DNA from 4 places in the Pseudomonas sp. NPDC089569 genome. Region 2 is predicted to be linked to each of the others. Evidence: predicted binding sites of a transcription regulator. Region 2 holds the regulator's gene; each other region holds the start of a gene.
What was found. The regulator FliA, encoded in region 2, starts transcription of late flagellar genes. The targets are predictions, from matches to a motif close to CTAAAGTTTNNNNNNNNNNNGCCGNTAA.
Positions count from the first base shown of each region.

Region 1: flgM (flagellar biosynthesis anti-sigma factor FlgM) is a predicted target of FliA. The motif match lies at 2,098-2,125, and genes of this name have one in related genera.
Region 3: ACQKP2_RS14475 (methyl-accepting chemotaxis protein) is a predicted target of FliA. The motif match lies at 2,277-2,304, and genes of this name have one in related genera.
Region 4: ACQKP2_RS05920 (methyl-accepting chemotaxis protein) is a predicted target of FliA. The motif match lies at 865-892, and genes of this name have one in related genera.

Region 1 covers NZ_JBNNVQ010000132.1:5,268-9,218, forward strand. The annotation lists gene ACQKP2_RS29170 (MFS transporter) at 1-319, shown strand, start outside; gene ACQKP2_RS29175 (flagellar brake protein) at 379-1,125, opposite strand; gene ACQKP2_RS29180 (flagella synthesis protein FlgN) at 1,218-1,685, opposite strand; gene flgM (flagellar biosynthesis anti-sigma factor FlgM) at 1,734-2,060, opposite strand; gene flgA (flagellar basal body P-ring formation chaperone FlgA) at 2,228-2,989, opposite strand; gene ACQKP2_RS29195 (chemotaxis protein CheV) at 3,073-3,951, shown strand, end outside.
Region 2 covers NZ_JBNNVQ010000059.1:969-4,919, reverse strand. The annotation lists gene ACQKP2_RS20685 (chemotaxis protein CheA) at 1-225, opposite strand, end outside; gene ACQKP2_RS20680 (protein phosphatase CheZ) at 280-1,068, opposite strand; gene ACQKP2_RS20675 (chemotaxis response regulator CheY) at 1,088-1,459, opposite strand; gene fliA (RNA polymerase sigma factor FliA) at 1,626-2,366, opposite strand; gene fleN (flagellar synthesis regulator FleN) at 2,363-3,193, opposite strand; gene flhF (flagellar biosynthesis protein FlhF) at 3,310-3,951, opposite strand, start outside.
Region 3 covers NZ_JBNNVQ010000030.1:9,067-13,017, forward strand. The annotation lists gene ACQKP2_RS14470 (aspartate-semialdehyde dehydrogenase) at 1-417, opposite strand, end outside; gene ACQKP2_RS14475 (methyl-accepting chemotaxis protein) at 554-2,236, opposite strand; gene ACQKP2_RS14480 (Na+/H+ antiporter family protein) at 2,523-3,839, opposite strand.
Region 4 covers NZ_JBNNVQ010000008.1:5,831-9,781, forward strand. The annotation lists gene ACQKP2_RS05915 (undecaprenyl-diphosphate phosphatase) at 1-725, opposite strand, end outside; gene ACQKP2_RS05920 (methyl-accepting chemotaxis protein) at 990-2,624, shown strand; gene pnuC (nicotinamide riboside transporter PnuC) at 2,757-3,320, shown strand; gene ACQKP2_RS05930 (AAA family ATPase) at 3,317-3,841, shown strand.

The sequences.
Region 1 (3,951 bases), on a different contig from region 2:
GTTCGGTAGCCAGATGCTGTATGCGTTCTCAGCCTTCTTTGCCCTGGTGCTGGTGTGGCGAATTCGTCCGAAGGCGGTGACCAACCTCCATCAGGTGGACGATGCACCTCTGCATCATGTGGCCATGCCGGACAGCATGACCAGTTCCCCACTGGTTGCTGCGCTCGACCCGCGGGTCGACGAGCAAGTGGTGCAGAATCAAATGCACAGTCCGGCGTCTTCCGAGCCTGTGCCCGAGTCGGAACCCAAAGGCGATACGCCTGCACAGGAGGAGCCGGAGGCGGGGCAGGAGCCAGGCGTTACTGAAGCCAGGCCTTGAGATTCAGGCATAAAAAAGGGCAGTCACCGCAAGGTGCTGCCCTTTTTTATGCGTTGCTATCAGAGGTCGTCTTTGTCGAAACGACGCGCTTCGCGCTGCAACTGATAGACAAATCGTTCGACTTGCCGTTGCACCAGTCCGCTCATGTTGTGGAAGCGAACGCCAGCGAAGGTGGTGGAGATTTTTTCTTCGAAATGCAGGTAACGCAGTTCGACAGGGGCCATCATCTTGCCAAAGGGCAGGGCGGCTGCGAACCGGTCGTAGACCTGACCCAATTGCAGGCTGCCGGTAATGTCGCCGTCGAAGCGCAGCTTGCAGCCAGTGGCAGAAATGTCGAGCAGCTTGCCAGGAATAGGGGTCTTGAGTTTCTCGCCATCCAGATCGACGTTCACCAACTGAGCCAGCTTCAGGGCTGCGCGGAACGCATTGCGACGCTGGTGGTAGACCACTTCGTCCGGCAACGTGCCACGGTAGCAGCGTGAACCACCGGATTCGTCGATGGTCAGCGGGCCATTGCTTTCCCAGGCAATGCGCACGCCCTCATGGAAGCCTTCAACCTTGTACGACTCGCCCGCCAGCAGATAGCGTTCGCCATCGCGTGGGATCATTTCGTCCAGAGCGATCATGTTTCTGTCACGGTCAATGTCCACCAGATAGCTCTGGAAACGCTGGCTGCGCTCATGGAATGTAATGATCAGCGGGTCTTGGCTCTCTTGCAGCTGACGAAGATTACCGGAGATTTCCAGGGGCGTGCTGAGCACCTTGGGCGGCTGCGGAGCATCATCCGCATTTAAGGCATTGGACACGGTTAATCAATCTCCAGACAAATTTTGACTACGGCTAGCCAGCATTTTGCCAGCATGTTTCGCGTCTTGATAGAGCGTGCTTTTCGGCGGGGTCAAGCCTGACTGAGTGGGCGCGGTTTCACAAGCTTTGAAAAGGACCCACTGGCGTCATAAAGCGCTGGAGGTTCGCCGCCTGTAAGAATTTTCAGCTGGGTGGCCGTGGCGGCCTGCTGCACGCGGATCGACTGGCCGTTATTGGCATTGATGGCCTGACACTGGTTCAGGAGGTCGGTCAGCACATCGCTTTGCGCCAGCAGTTCCTGGCCGATGCTCGACTGGCTGGCCAGCTGTTCCAGGCCGCTACGGTTGGCGGACAGGTTCAGGCTGGCGAGGATTTCACTGCGTTTGCGGCCGTGCTGATCAAGCAAAATGATCAGCGCCTGTTTTTGCGCCAGGATGTCTTCGAGCAAGAACATGTCGCGACCGTGCAAGGCGAGGGACTCGGTGCGCAGCAACTCCAGCAATTGTTGCGCTGGAGCAAAGTCGTCGGTGATCAGTTGCAGTAAATTAGTGTCGTGCATGACTGGCCTTGGGTTTTAAGCGTCCAAAAGCCTGGCGCGGGCCGGGGCCTAGCGCTGGGCTTCGAAATTGAGCAGCTTGCTGGCTACGCGGTTGCTGTCGACCTTATAGCTGCCATCTGCAATCGCTGCTTTCAACTCGGCCACGCGGGCTTTGTCGACGACAGGCTGATCGCGCAGCGTATCAGTGACCTTCTGCAACTTTTGAGCCTCATTGCTGAGATGTACCGATTCCCCGCTCTGGACGGTAGTGGCTTGATCGGCCGGAGTAGTCAGCGGCGCGGATTTGCCGGTTTCGGCGGTTTCCTGGCTGGCGCTGGTACGTGTACTGCCCGTAAGTGACGAGGAGCTGTTCAAACGGCTGAAATCGATGACCATGTTAAAAAAACCTCTGGGAATTTGGACGCTTGCCATGTTCTCGGCCATACCCGACAAAACTTTAGGCCCATTTATCAATGAGCCCGCGCGCGCCAACGCTTGCCCTGCATGGGGCACAGTGTAGGGAACAGCCTCGATCAGCGCCACATCTGAACGTACCCGGAGTTCTACATGGAAACTTCCACCTGCCCTGGCGCAGTGACTTGCGCCTTGATGACCCGCTGGGAGTTCAGGTTCTTCACCCGAATCTGTTCGCTCATGCCGCCATTGGACAGCGCCTCTCCGGGCATTCGCACGCTGAGCGTGCCGCTGCGGGCGGTGATTACCACCTGATCACCCTTGCGGACGACTTCAGCCTGTTCGAGATGCACCAGGGTAATGACCTGGTCGGCGACCATTGGTCGGGTCAATCGTTGCCCGATCGCCTGGTCCGCGGAGGTCAGGTAGCCCTGATTGATGGTGCTGATATCCCGCTCGCGCAAAATAACGTCTTCAGGTTCGACAATGCCGGCACGGCGCAGGGGTCTGGTGGTGGTCACGACCTCGCGAAACAGTCGTACTTGAGCGGGTACGAAGACTGTCCAGGGAGAGGCGCCCTCGCAGCGAACCTTGACCGTGACTCGCCCCAGCGGCTTGGCCGGACTCTCCAGTGAAGCAGTCAATTCCTTGTCGCACATCGGCATGCGCAGGCGCGGATCGAGTTGGCTGACCTGAATTTCATAGCGACCTTGCGTTTGACTGGTGGCCAGATAGTCCTCTACGGTGAATTCAAGAAAGCCCTGAGTGACGCCGATAAGCATGTCAGGCAAGGTAACTGAGTCAGCAATGGCAGGGCTGCCAGTGCTGAACAGGCAAACGGCGGCCAATGCACCCATCATTTTGCGGTAGGGTGTGATCAGGCGTCGGAAAAATGTCGGTTCTGTGTTCATAGAAAGGTAAAAAGCAAGCGTCGTGCCGTTTAGGGATGAATGTGCGTCGCAACAACACTTGGCGTTGGTGTAGGAGTCTGGGCATGGCTGGTGTAATGGATTCGGTGAACCAGCGCACGCAACTGGTGGGGCAGAATCGCCTTGAGCTGTTGTTGTTCCGTCTCGACGGCCAACAGCTGTATGGGATTAACGTGTTCAAGGTTCGGGAGGTGTTGCAATGCCCCCAACTGACGCTGATGCCCAAGTCCAGTCCTGTCGTGTGCGGCGTGGCGAACATACGGGGGGCGACCATTCCGATCCTTGATCTGGCAATGGCGACCGGCTCCGGTGCGTTGAAGGACAAGAACAATCCCTTCGTGATCATCACGGAGTACAACACCAAGACCCAGGGGTTCCTGGTGCGCTCGGTGGAACGCATTGTCAACATGAACTGGGAGGAGATTCATCCGCCGCCCAAGGGCACCGGCCGCGATCACTACCTGACGGCTGTGACCCGGGTCGACAACCAGTTGGTCGAAATCATCGACGTCGAGAAGGTGCTGGCTGAGGTCGCGCCGACTCCGGAGGCGATTTCCGCTGGCGTGGTGGATGTCGAAACCCAGCACAAGGCGCTCTCGCTGCGCGTATTGACGGTCGACGATTCGTCGGTGGCGCGCAAGCAGGTTACGCGTTGCCTGCAAACGGTCGGGGTCGAAGTGATTGCGTTGAACGATGGCCGGCAAGCGCTGGATTACTTGCGCAAGCTGGTTGACGAGGGCAAGAAGCCGGAAGAGGAGTTCCTGATGATGATCTCCGACATCGAGATGCCGGAGATGGACGGATACACTCTGACGGCCGAGATTCGCAACGACCCTCGCATGCAAAAGCTTCATATCATCCTGCATACTTCGTTGTCGGGCGTGTTCAATCAGGCGATGGTCAAGAAAGTCGGTGCCGATGATTTCCTGGCCAAGTTCCGTCCT
Region 2 (3,951 bases):
GTCGAACACGTTCTCGGCGATGTGACAGCACTCCACCAGCTCGTTGAGCTGAAGGAAGCCGGCGCCCCCTTTTACAGTGTGAAAACCGCGAAAAATTGCATTGAGCAGATCCGCATCATCCGGACGGCTTTCCAGCTCGACCAGTTGCTCGGACAGTTGCTCTAGAATCTCGCCGGCCTCAACCAGGAAATCCTGAAGGATCTCTTCATCGGCGCCGAAGCTCATCAGGGGGGGTGCTCCTAAAGGTCTAAAAACCCAAAAAACCTAAAATGCTGAAACTCAAAATCCTAGGCTGGATAACAAATCGTCCACATCGTCCTGACCGGACACAACGTCTTCTCTTTTATCGGCATGAATCTGCGGACCTTCACCCTGAGAGAGATGTTTTTGTGGATCTTTTTCGGCAAGCATCGCCGCACGGTCGTGTTCGATGCCCGCAAAGCGGTCCACCTGACTGGCCATGAGCACGAGCTTGAGCAGGTTGCTTTCTACTTCGGTGACCAGTTGGGTCACACGCTTGATCACCTGGCCCGTGAGGTCCTGGTAATCCTGGGCAAGCAGAATGTCGTTGAGATTGCTTGATACGGTGCGACCGTCTTCGGCGCTACGTGCCAGAAAACCGTCGACTCGACGGGCCAGGTCGCGAAACTCTTCGGCACCGACTTCGCGACGCATGAAGCGCCCCCAGTCCGTACTCAAAGCCTGGGCGTCATCGCTCAGGCGATTGACCAATGGCGTGGCGTTCTCCACCAGATCCATGGTGCGGTTCGCCGCAGCCTCGGTCAGCTTGACCACATAGGACAGGCGCTCGGTCGCATCCGTGATCTGTGACACTTCCTCGGCTTGCGGCATATGCGGGTCAATCTGGAAATTGACGATCGCGCTGTGCAACTCACGGGTGAGCTTGCCCACTTCCTGATACAGGCCGCGGTCACGGGTCTGGTTGAGCTCATGGATCAATTGCACAGCATCGCCGAACCTGCCCTTTTCAAGGCTCGCGACCAGTTCGACGGCATGTTTTTTCAGGGTCGATTCAAAATCGCCCAGCGAAGATTCGTTTTGCCCCATAGCTCCCCCGTGGCGCAGTTCAACCGATGCGTTCGAAAATCTTCTCGATTTTTTCTTTCAACGCCTGGGCCGTGAAGGGTTTGACCACATAGCCGTTCACACCGGCCTGGGCCGCCTCGATGATCTGCTCGCGCTTGGCTTCAGCGGTCACCATCAGCACCGGCAGATGCTTGAGTTTTTCATCGGCACGTACGTGGCGCAGCAGATCGATACCGGTCATGCCCGGCATGTTCCAGTCCGTTACCAGAAAGTCGATGCTCCCGCTGTTGAGTACCGGAATGGCGGTAGTGCCATCGTCGGCCTCGACCGTGTTGGTGAACCCAAGGTCACGCAACAGGTTCTTAATGATCCGCCGCATCGTTGAGAAGTCATCAACGATGAGGATTTTCATGTTCTTGTCCAATTCGACCTCCAAGCAGACTAAAACGCGCCCAGCACCTGGACGCGCCATTTCAATCAATCTGGCAAAGCACTCAATGACTGTCTGGAGTACAACGAATCGAAACGGGCGCGGTTCATCACCCCACCCGCCACGTCGCAGTGCCCCCACACCGCCTTCAACGCGCTCGCCACTCTCCCAAACGCCCCCGCAAACGGGCCGCGCACTGGCTGTGTAACTGGCTGACCCGAGATTCGCTGACCCCCAGGACCTCACCGATTTCCTTGAGATTCAACTCTTCGTCGTAGTACAGCGCCAACACCAGTCGCTCACGCTCCGGCAAATTGGCAATCGCGTCCGCCAGCGCGGCCTGGAAGCGCTCGTCTTCCAGATCGCGTGACGGCTCGAGATGAGCACCCGCGCCATCCTCGTGCAGCCCTTCGTGTTCGCCGTCCTGCAACAGATCGTCGAAACTGAACAGCCGACTGCCCAGGGTGTCATTCAAAATCCCGTAGTAATCGTCGAGACTCAATTGGAGTTCGGCCGCAACCTCGTGATCTTTAGCGTCACGGCCGGTTTTAGCTTCAATCGAGCGAATGGCGTCGCTGACCATCCGGGTATTGCGGTGGACCGAACGGGGCGCCCAGTCACCCTTGCGGACCTCATCGAGCATGGCGCCGCGGATGCGGATGCCCGCGTAGGTTTCGAAACTGGCGCCTTTGCTGGCGTCGTACTTGGTCGACACTTCCAGCAGGCCGATCATCCCGGCCTGGATCAGGTCTTCGACCTGGACACTGGCCGGCAGACGTGCCAGCAAATGGTAGGCAATGCGCTTGACCAACGGTGCATAACGCTCGATCAACTCGTATTGAGCGTCGCGTGCCGATTTCCTGTAGAGGTTCATACCGCTGGCTGTCATAGCACGGGTCCTGCCGTTTGTTGCACAAGGCGCTCGACGAAAAACTCCAGGTGTCCGCGCGGGTTGGCCGGCAGCGGCCAGGTGTCGACCTTCTGTGCGATGGCCTTGAATGCCAGCGAGCACTTGGAACGCGGAAAGGCTTCATAGACCGCACGTTGCTTCTGCACGGCCTTGCGCACACTTTCGTCATACGGCACGGCGCCGACGTATTGCAGGGCGACGTCAAGGAAGCGATCCGTGACCTTGGTCAGCTTGGCGAACAGGTTGCGACCTTCCTGCGGGCTCTGCGCCATGTTGGCCAGGACGCGGAAACGATTCATCCCGTAGTCGCGGTTCAGCAACTTGATCAGCGCATAGGCATCGGTGATCGAGGTGGGTTCGTCGCAGACCACCAGCAACACTTCCTGTGCGGCGCGCACGAAGCTGACTACCGAGTCACCGATACCCGCAGCGGTATCGATCACCAATACGTCGAGATTGTCGCCGATGTCGCTGAACGCCTGGATCAGGCCGGCGTGTTGCGCCGGGCTCAGGTGAACCATGCTCTGGGTGCCGGAAGCGGCCGGAACGATGCGGATGCCACCCGGCCCCTGCAACAGGACGTCGCGCAGGTCGCAACGCCCCTCGATCACATCGGCCAGGGTACGTTTGGGTGTAAGGCCCAGCAGAACATCGACGTTCGCCAGCCCCAGATCGGCGTCCAGCAGCAAGACGCGCCGGCCAAGCTCGGCCAGGGCCAGCGACAAGTTCACTGACACGTTAGTTTTGCCGACGCCACCCTTGCCGCCGGTCACCGCGATCACCTGTACGGGATGCATGCTGCCCATGTTATTTCTTTACCTTGTCTTGCATAGACGGAGGCCACATTACTGGCTGCGCGTTCGCAATTTGAACAATGCATGGCAGACCATCGATGTAGGTACAAAAACGATTCATTGTCACCTCAGCCTACCTGCTTGGCGGGACTGTGGTAGATGTCAGCGAACATGTCGGCCATGGCTTCTTCGCTGGGCTCTTCCTGCATTTGCACGCTGACGGCGCGACTGACCAGTTGATGACGACGCGGCAGATGCAAATCATCCGGAATCCGCGGACCGTCGGTCAGGTAGGCCACCGGCAACTCATGGCTGATGGCCAGGCTCAACACCTCACCCAGGCTGGCCGTTTCATCCAGTTTAGTCAGGATGCAGCCGGCGAGCCCGCAGCGCTTGTAACTGTGATAAGCCGCGGTTAGAACCTGCTTCTGGCTGGTGGTTGCCAGGACCAGGTAATTTTTTGCCCGGATACCGCGACCGGCCAGGCTCTCGAGCTGCATGCGCAGCGCTGGATCGCTGGCTTGCAGGCCGGCGGTATCGATCAGCACCACGCGCTTGCGCAACAGCGGATCCAGCGCCTGCACCAGCGATTGCCCCGGATCGACGTGGGTCACCGACACGTTGAGAATCCGACCAAGGGTCTTGAGCTGCTCCTGGGCACCGATCCGGTAGCTGTCCATGCTCACCAGCGCAATGTTCTGCGCGCCGTACTTGAGCACGTAACGGGCAGCGAGCTTGGCCAGGGTGGTGGTCTTGCCCATGCCGGCAGG
Region 3 (3,951 bases), on a different contig from region 2:
GACCACGGCCAGCGTGGTGGCCGACGGGCTCGGGCTGCTGACCCGAAACGGTTTCTGCAGGCCGGCCAGCACCTGCGCATTGGCTTCCGGCACTACTTGCGGCGCCTGGTCGGCCGGCAAGGCACCGGACAGGTCGACGACCGAGCAGCCCGCGGCCGTGGCACGCGCGGCAAAACTCAGGGTGACGGCCGGCCCGGCCGCAAAGAACGCCAGCTGCACCTTGCCGAAGTCAAACTCGTCGACCTCGCGCACACGCACGTTCTTGCCGCGAAACGGTACCGAACTGCCCGCCGATTCGCTGCTGGCCAGCAGGTGCAGATCGCCGACCGGAAAGTCGCGCTCCTCAAGAATCTGCACAAGCGTTTCGCCGACGGTACCGGTGGCGCCGATCACGGCAATATCAAGGGACTGGCTCATGGTTTTACCTCTGGCGAAACGGCGGGGAGCGGCACTTTACAAGGTGACCGGCGCACAGGCAATTCGAGGCAGGACAGGCGGCGCCTGCCCTGCCTTATCGGACGCAGTGTGTTGCCCATCGCTTCGACGACATCGGTCAGATACGGAACTGTCCCACCAATTTGCCCAGGCGCTGCCCCAGATCGGCGAGGCTACGCGAGGTTTGCGCGCCGAGTTGGGTTTCGTCGGCGACGTTGTCCACCGCCACTGCAATCTGATGCACGCTGCGATTGATCTCTTCGGCCACGGCCGTCTGCTCTTCGGCGGCACTGGCGATCTGTGCGTTCATCGAATTGATGGTGGCGATCAACTGCGCCATGGCGTCCAGGGACGCGCCCGCCTCATTGGCCTGTGCCGAGGTGCCGTCACCGGCCTCGCTGGAACGACGCATGGCTTGCACCGCCGACTGGGTTCCGGCCTGCAAGCGGTCGATCATGCCCTGGATTTCCTGGGTGCTGATTTGCGTGCGACTGGCCAGTGCCCGGACCTCATCGGCCACCACTGCAAAGCCACGCCCGGCTTCGCCGGCACGGGCCGCTTCGATGGCCGCGTTGAGCGCCAGCAGGTTGGTTTGCTCGGCAATCGAGCGGATGACTCCGAGCACGCTGACAATCGAGGACACATCTTTTTGCAGGCTGTCGAGGGAAGCACCGCTGCTGCGGATGTCATCGACCAACGCATGAATTTTCACAATGCTGCCGGCCACCACACGCTTGGCGGCCTGCCCCTCTTCGTCGGTCTGCCGGGCAGCCACTGCGGCGTTTTGCGCACTCTTGGCCACTTCCTGCGCGGCGGCAGACATCTCATTGATGGCCGTGGCGACCTGATCGGTCTCGTGACGCTGGCGCTCCATGGCCTGGTCCGAGCGGTGGGCCTGGTCGGAAACCTGATTCACCAGCCCGGTCAGTTGCGACGTCATTTCAGTGATCTGACGGACCAGGCCGTGGATCTTGTCGACGAAGCGGTTGAAGGAACCGGCCAGTTCGCCCAGTTCATCCTGGCTGGTGATAGCCAGGCGACGGGTCAGGTCGCCCTCGCCTGCCGCGATGTCGTCGAGATTGGCTTTCATCAGGTTCAGAGGACGCAAAATGGTGTTGGCCAGCAGCATCCCGGCCACCGCGATCAAAACGAGAACCACCACGGCCACACCGACGATGCTCAGCACCACGCCTTGCATGCGTTCGTGAACCGAAGCCTCGACTTCGGCCACCTGCGCTTCGATACCGTCGAGGTTCACCGAGGTACCGACGGCCATGTCCCACTTGGACAGGTATTCGGTGTACCCCAGCTTGGGCACCAGCACCTGGCTGTTGCCCGGCAACGGCGAGCTGTATTGCAGGTAATGGGTACCGTCCTTGGCGACTTTCACCAGGTCACGGTTGACATAGACACCGTTCGGATCGCGATTGTCCTTGAAGCTCTGGCCCACGCCTTCGGGGCTGTTGGCCTTGAACAGGCGCACGATGTTGGAGTCGTAGGCAAAGAAGTAGCCCTCCTTGCCGTAGGCAATACTCGACAGCAGCTTGATCGCCTGGGTTCGCGCCGCGTTATCGCCGGGGGCGGCAGCGTCGTACAGCGGCTTGATCGTGGTCATGGCCACGGCAACATAACTTTGCAGAGTGGCCTTGGCGTCACTGAGCAGCCGCTCGCGGGTTTCCTCGACCTCGTGGCGGGCCTGGCCCTGGAGAATGAACAAGGTGGTCAGGCTGATGACCAGCGCAAAGAGCAACACCGGGAGGACGGCAAGGGACAGGACTTTAGCCTTCAGGCTCATGCGCATGACGTTCACCCTTCTGATTTTGTTGGCGTGGTTAAAGGCGTTAACGGCACATCAACGTAAAACTGTAGGAGCCAGGCTTGCCGGCGAAGAACGATGACACGGTGCGACAGAAACACCCCGCTGCCCGGTTCGCGGGCAAGCCTCGCTCCTACAGGCGAAGGCGATTTCAAGGGCGCCTTCGCTGTAGGAGCCAGGCTTGCCGACGAAGAACGATGACACGGTGCGACAGAAACACCGCGGTGCCCGGTTCGCCGGCAAGCCTGGCTCCTACGGGGGGGGGGTGAAATCAGAGCACCATCGCCGCCAGCCAGCCGAACGCCAGCAACGGCAGGTTGTAATGCAGGAACGTCGGGACCACGGTGTCCCAGATGTGGTGGTGCTGACCGTCGATGTTGAGGCCGGACGTCGGGCCGAGGGTGGAGTCCGAGGCAGGCGAACCGGCATCGCCAAGCGCTCCCGCCGTGCCGACGATGCACACGATGGCAATCGGGCTGAACCCCAGTTGCACGCACAACGGCACGAAAATCACCGCCAGAATCGGCACGGTGGAGAACGACGAACCGATCCCCATGGTCACCAGCAGCCCCACCAGCAGCATCAACATGGCGCCGATGGCCTTGCTGTGGCCGATCCACGCAGCCGAAGCCTCGACCAGCGCCCGTACGTCCCCGGTGGCCTTGATCACTTCGCCGAATCCGGAGGCGGCGATCATGATGAAGCCGATCATCGCCATCATTTTCATGCCTTCGGTGAACAGATCGTCGGTGTCACGCCACTTGACGATGCCCGACAGCGAAAAAATCAGGAAACCCGCCAGGGCGCCGATGATCATCGAATCCAGCAAAAGCTGAATGACGAACGCTGCAACGATGGCCAGGCCCGCCACCATCAGGCTCAACGGGTTGTATTGAACGGCGACCTGCTCGACCTGCTCGATCCTTTCCAGATCGTAGACGCGCTTTTTGCGGTAGCTGATAAATGCCACGCCAAGCCCGGCCAGCATGCCCAGCGCCGGAATGCCCATGGCGTGCGTGACATTGATGCCGCTGATGTCCACGCCGCTGCGGGCGACGTTTGCCAGCAGGATCTCGTTGAGGAAGATGTTGCCGAAGCCCACCGGCAGGAACATGTACGGGGTGATCAGGCCGAACGTGATGACACAGGCAATCAAGCGGCGGTCCAGTTGCAACCGGGTCAGCACATACAACAGAGGAGGCACCAGCAACGGAATGAAGGCGATATGAATCGGCAGCAGGTTCTGCGAAGCAATGGCCACCACCCACAGCAGGCCAATCAGCAACCACTTGACCTGCCCGCCGCCCGTGGCGTGATGGCGATCGACCAGGGCCAATGCCTTGTCCGCCAGGGCATGGGCCAGGCCGGACTTGGCAATGGCCACGGCGAAAGCACCCAGCAACGCATAGGACAGTGCCACCGTAGCCCCGCCACCCAGGCCGCTGTTGAAGGCCTTGAGCGTGGCCTCGATCCCCAGGCCACCGGTCAGGCCGCCCACCAGCGCGCCGACGATCAGCGCGATGACCACATGCACGCGGGACAGGCTGAGTATCAGCATGATGCCGACCGCAGCAATCACTGCATTCATTTCATTACCTCGAGACAAACGAAAAGACTCCGTCCGGCAGTCTGCAAAGAGCCGCCAGCGGATTAAGGAATGGGTTTTATTAGAGGGCGCGCACTTTGCAGCACGGGCGTAC
Region 4 (3,951 bases), on a different contig from region 2:
GCGATGAACTTGAGCAAGCCCTTGACCGCGATCATCGCGAAAATGAACGCCGTGACGAAGCCGATGGCGAATACCGGGAAATCGGCCGGAACGAAAAGCTTGTGGTATTTGTAGCCCGAGTACACCGCCGCACCCACCATGGTCGGCATGGCCAGGAAGAACGAAAACTCGGTTGCGGTCTTGCGCGACAAGCCGAACAGCAAACCGCCGATGATCGTCGAACCCGAGCGCGAAGTACCCGGAATCATCGCCAGGCACTGGGCAAAGCCCACTTTCAAGGCATCTTTCCAGGTGATGTCGTCGACCGTTTCGGCATGCACCTGATGCTGGCGCTGTTCGGCCCACAACATGATGAGGCCGCCAACGACCAGGGCGGTGGCCACGGTGATCGGGTTGAACAGGTAGTGGTGGATCAGGTCGGCGAAAATCACCCCAAGTACCACCGCCGGCAAGAAGGCAATCAGCAGATTGACGGTGAAACGTTGAGCGCTGGGCTGGGTGGGAAGACCGATCACCACGTCGAAGATCTTGCGACGAAACTCCCACACCACCGCCAGGATCGCCCCGAGCTGAATGATGATGTTGAACGCCATGGCACGTTCGCCACCGAAGTCGAGCAGGTCCGCGACAATGATCTGGTGCCCGGTGCTGGAAATCGGCAGGAATTCCGTCAGCCCTTCTATAACCCCAAGAATCAATGCCTGAAAGGCCGTCCAAAGATCCATCAATCCCCCAAAAGGCAATGCATCGGCGCATGCCCCGTCAGTTTTCCAAAAAGTGTTTATCGCGAAAAAGCGTAGTCGAAGTCCCGCGCGGACAAGATCCCCTCAGTCACCTGAAAATCCCGTGAAAAATCACGTCGGCTTCAGGTTTTGTCGCACGGGGCCGAAAGCCTATCAGACAAGTCCGATTCGCGCTGCCGCGCTATCGCACCTGGCAGGATGCCGGCGATCACTGACCACAAGAACAAGAAACCGGAGCACCGTGTTATGAACAGCTTGCGCACTATGTCGATCAGCCGGCGTTTGTGGCTTATTTTGATCGTGGCCGTCGTGATGCTGCTGGCCTTGGGGCTGCTGATGCTCAAGCAGATACACGATGATTTGTACGAAGCCAAGGCACAGAAAACCCAACATGTGGTGCAGACGGCCAGTGGCATTCTGACCTACTTCCATGACCTTGAAACCGCCGGCACCCTCACCCGCGAGGCCGCACAAAAGCAGGCCCTGAACGCCGTTCGCGGACTGCGCTATGACCAGAACGACTACTTCTGGATCAACGACCTGACACCCGTGATGGTCATGCACCCGGCCAACCCGAAACTCGACGGGCAGAACCTGTCGGCTATCCGCGATCCTGACGGTTTCGCGGTATTCAACGAAATGGTTGCCGTTGCCAAAAGCAAAGGCGCGGGAATGGTCAATTACCGCTGGCCAAAACCGGGCGCCAGCGCACCGGTTGAAAAAACTTCCTACGTCAAGCTGTTCGAACCCTGGGGTTGGGTGATTGGCTCGGGCGTGTACATCGATGACATGCAAGCCGAGTTCCGTGTTCAGGTGTGGGAAGCCTCATTGATCGGCCTGGCCATTGCTCTGATCATGGCCGCACTGGTCGTCCTGATCGCACGCAGCATCGTCCGGCCGCTTCAGCAAACCGTGACCGCCATGGCCAACATCGCCAGCGGCGAAAGCGACCTGACCCGAAGCCTCGATACCCACGGTCGGGACGAGGTCACGCAATTGGCGCAGCACTTCAATGCCTTCACCCACAAACTGCGCCAGGTCATCGGGCAGCTGCAGGTCTCTGCCAGTGCCATGGACCAATCATCCAGCGAACTGGGCATCGAGGCCACACAGGCCCGGCAGCGTAGTGAGCAGCAGTCGCAACAGATGGAGCTGGTTGCCACCGCGATCAATGAAGTGACCTACGGTGTACAGGATGTCGCAAAGAACGCCGAGCATGCCGCCAGCGAAATGCGCGATGCCGAGGCACAGGCGCAACAAGGGCAGATCAATATCGATGGCAGCCTGCAACAGATCGACTCCCTGTCCTCGACCATCGAACAGGCTGTCGAGGTGATCCGCACGCTGGCCGCTGAAAGCACGCAGATCGGCAGCGTTCTGGAAGTCATTCGCTCCATCGCCGAGCAAACCAACCTGCTGGCCCTCAACGCAGCCATCGAAGCCGCTCGCGCCGGCGAACAGGGACGAGGTTTTGCCGTCGTCGCCGATGAAGTACGCCTGCTGGCCCAGCGTACCCAACAATCCACCGCGCAAATCCAGGAAATGATCGAACGCTTGCAGAGTCATTCCGAGGCCGCCGTCAAAGTGATCGGCGACAGCAGCCGGGCCTCGCAACTCACTATCGAACAAGCCGGCCTGGCCGGTGCCAGCCTGAATGCGATCGGCCAGGCGTTACGCAACCTCAATGGGCTCAATGCATCGATCGCCAGCGCAACCCTGCAACAGGCGCATGTGGTCGAAGACATCAATCAAAACGTCACCCAGGCGGCAGGGCTCTCGCACAGCACCGCGCTGGCAGCGCAATCGTCCAGCGCGGCCAGTGTGCAGCTCAAGGCGTTGAGCGAGCAGGTCAACGCCTTGCTCAAACCATTCCGGGTCTGAGATTTCCCAGGCGTTCAACGCTGCGGCCGCCGCCGGACTTGCGCGGCGGCCGCTACGGTGCACACGCCGGTTCTGTTCGGCAGCGCCTGCCGCTACAATCCGCCCCTCTTCGACTTCCCCCAAGGACTCTTCATGTCAGGGCTTGAACTGTTTGCCGCCACCCTCGGCGTCATTGCCGTCTGGTTGACCGTCAAACAGAACCCCTGGTGCTGGCCGATCGGCCTGGTGATGGTGCTGGTATATAGCTGGATCTTTTACGAGGTGAAGCTGTACTCGGACATGCTGCTGCAAATGGTCTACGCCGCACTGCAGATCTACGGCTGGTGGCAATGGACCCGGGCAGGCAATGCAGGATCCGGGCGTGAAGTGAGTCGGCTGCAGGGGCAATCCGTTGCGACGGGGCTGGCCATCGGCGCCATCGGCAGCCTGCTGCTGGGTGCCGCCATGACACATTGGACCGACGCGGCACAACCCTGGCTCGATGCGGCGCTCACCGGATTCAGCCTGGTGGCGCAGCTTTGGATGGCGCAAAAGCGTGTCCAGTGCTGGCCCTTGTGGATTGTCCTGGACTGCATTTTCGTCGGCCTGTTCCTGTACAAGGGGCTGTACCTGACGGCTGCCCTTTATGGCCTGTTTACCCTGCTGGCGATTCAAGGCTGGCGCACATGGCGCAGCGACCTGGTGCCAGCGCCATGAGGACTTTGGTATTGGCGGGCCCGGAATCCAGCGGCAAAAGCTGGCTTTCGAACGAGATTCACGCCAATTTTGGCGGCATATTGGTCGGCGAATACGTTCGGCACTTCATCGAACGAGAAGCCCGGCTACCCTGCTACTACGACATTGCATCCATAGCAAATGGCCAGCTTGCCTGGGAGGACGAGGCGCGTGCCGAACAACCTGCATTGTTGATTCTGGACACGCACCTTTTAAGCAACATGCTTTGGAGCCGTACGTTGTTTGACGCTTGTCCGCAATGGATCGAACAGGCATTGCTGGCACGGCGCTACGATCTGCATTTGCTGCTGAGCCCCGAATCCGTGCCCTGGCATGACGACGGACAGCGTTGCCAACCGCAACTGGCAGAACGTCAGGCGTTTTTCCAGGCCAGCCGACAATGGCTTGAGCTGCACCAGCAGCCTTACCAGGTGCTGCAAGGCGACTGGAAACAGCGCAAGGACGCGGCATTCGAGGCGGTTACACGCTTGCTCAAGCCCTGACAGGAGAAATACTCCTGTCGCACCTGTCCATTCCTGAAACACTCATCTGCGCTCAAACCTGCGAGTTAGAGCGGTTTGAGCATTTCAGCAAAAAAATGTAACGCCACTGT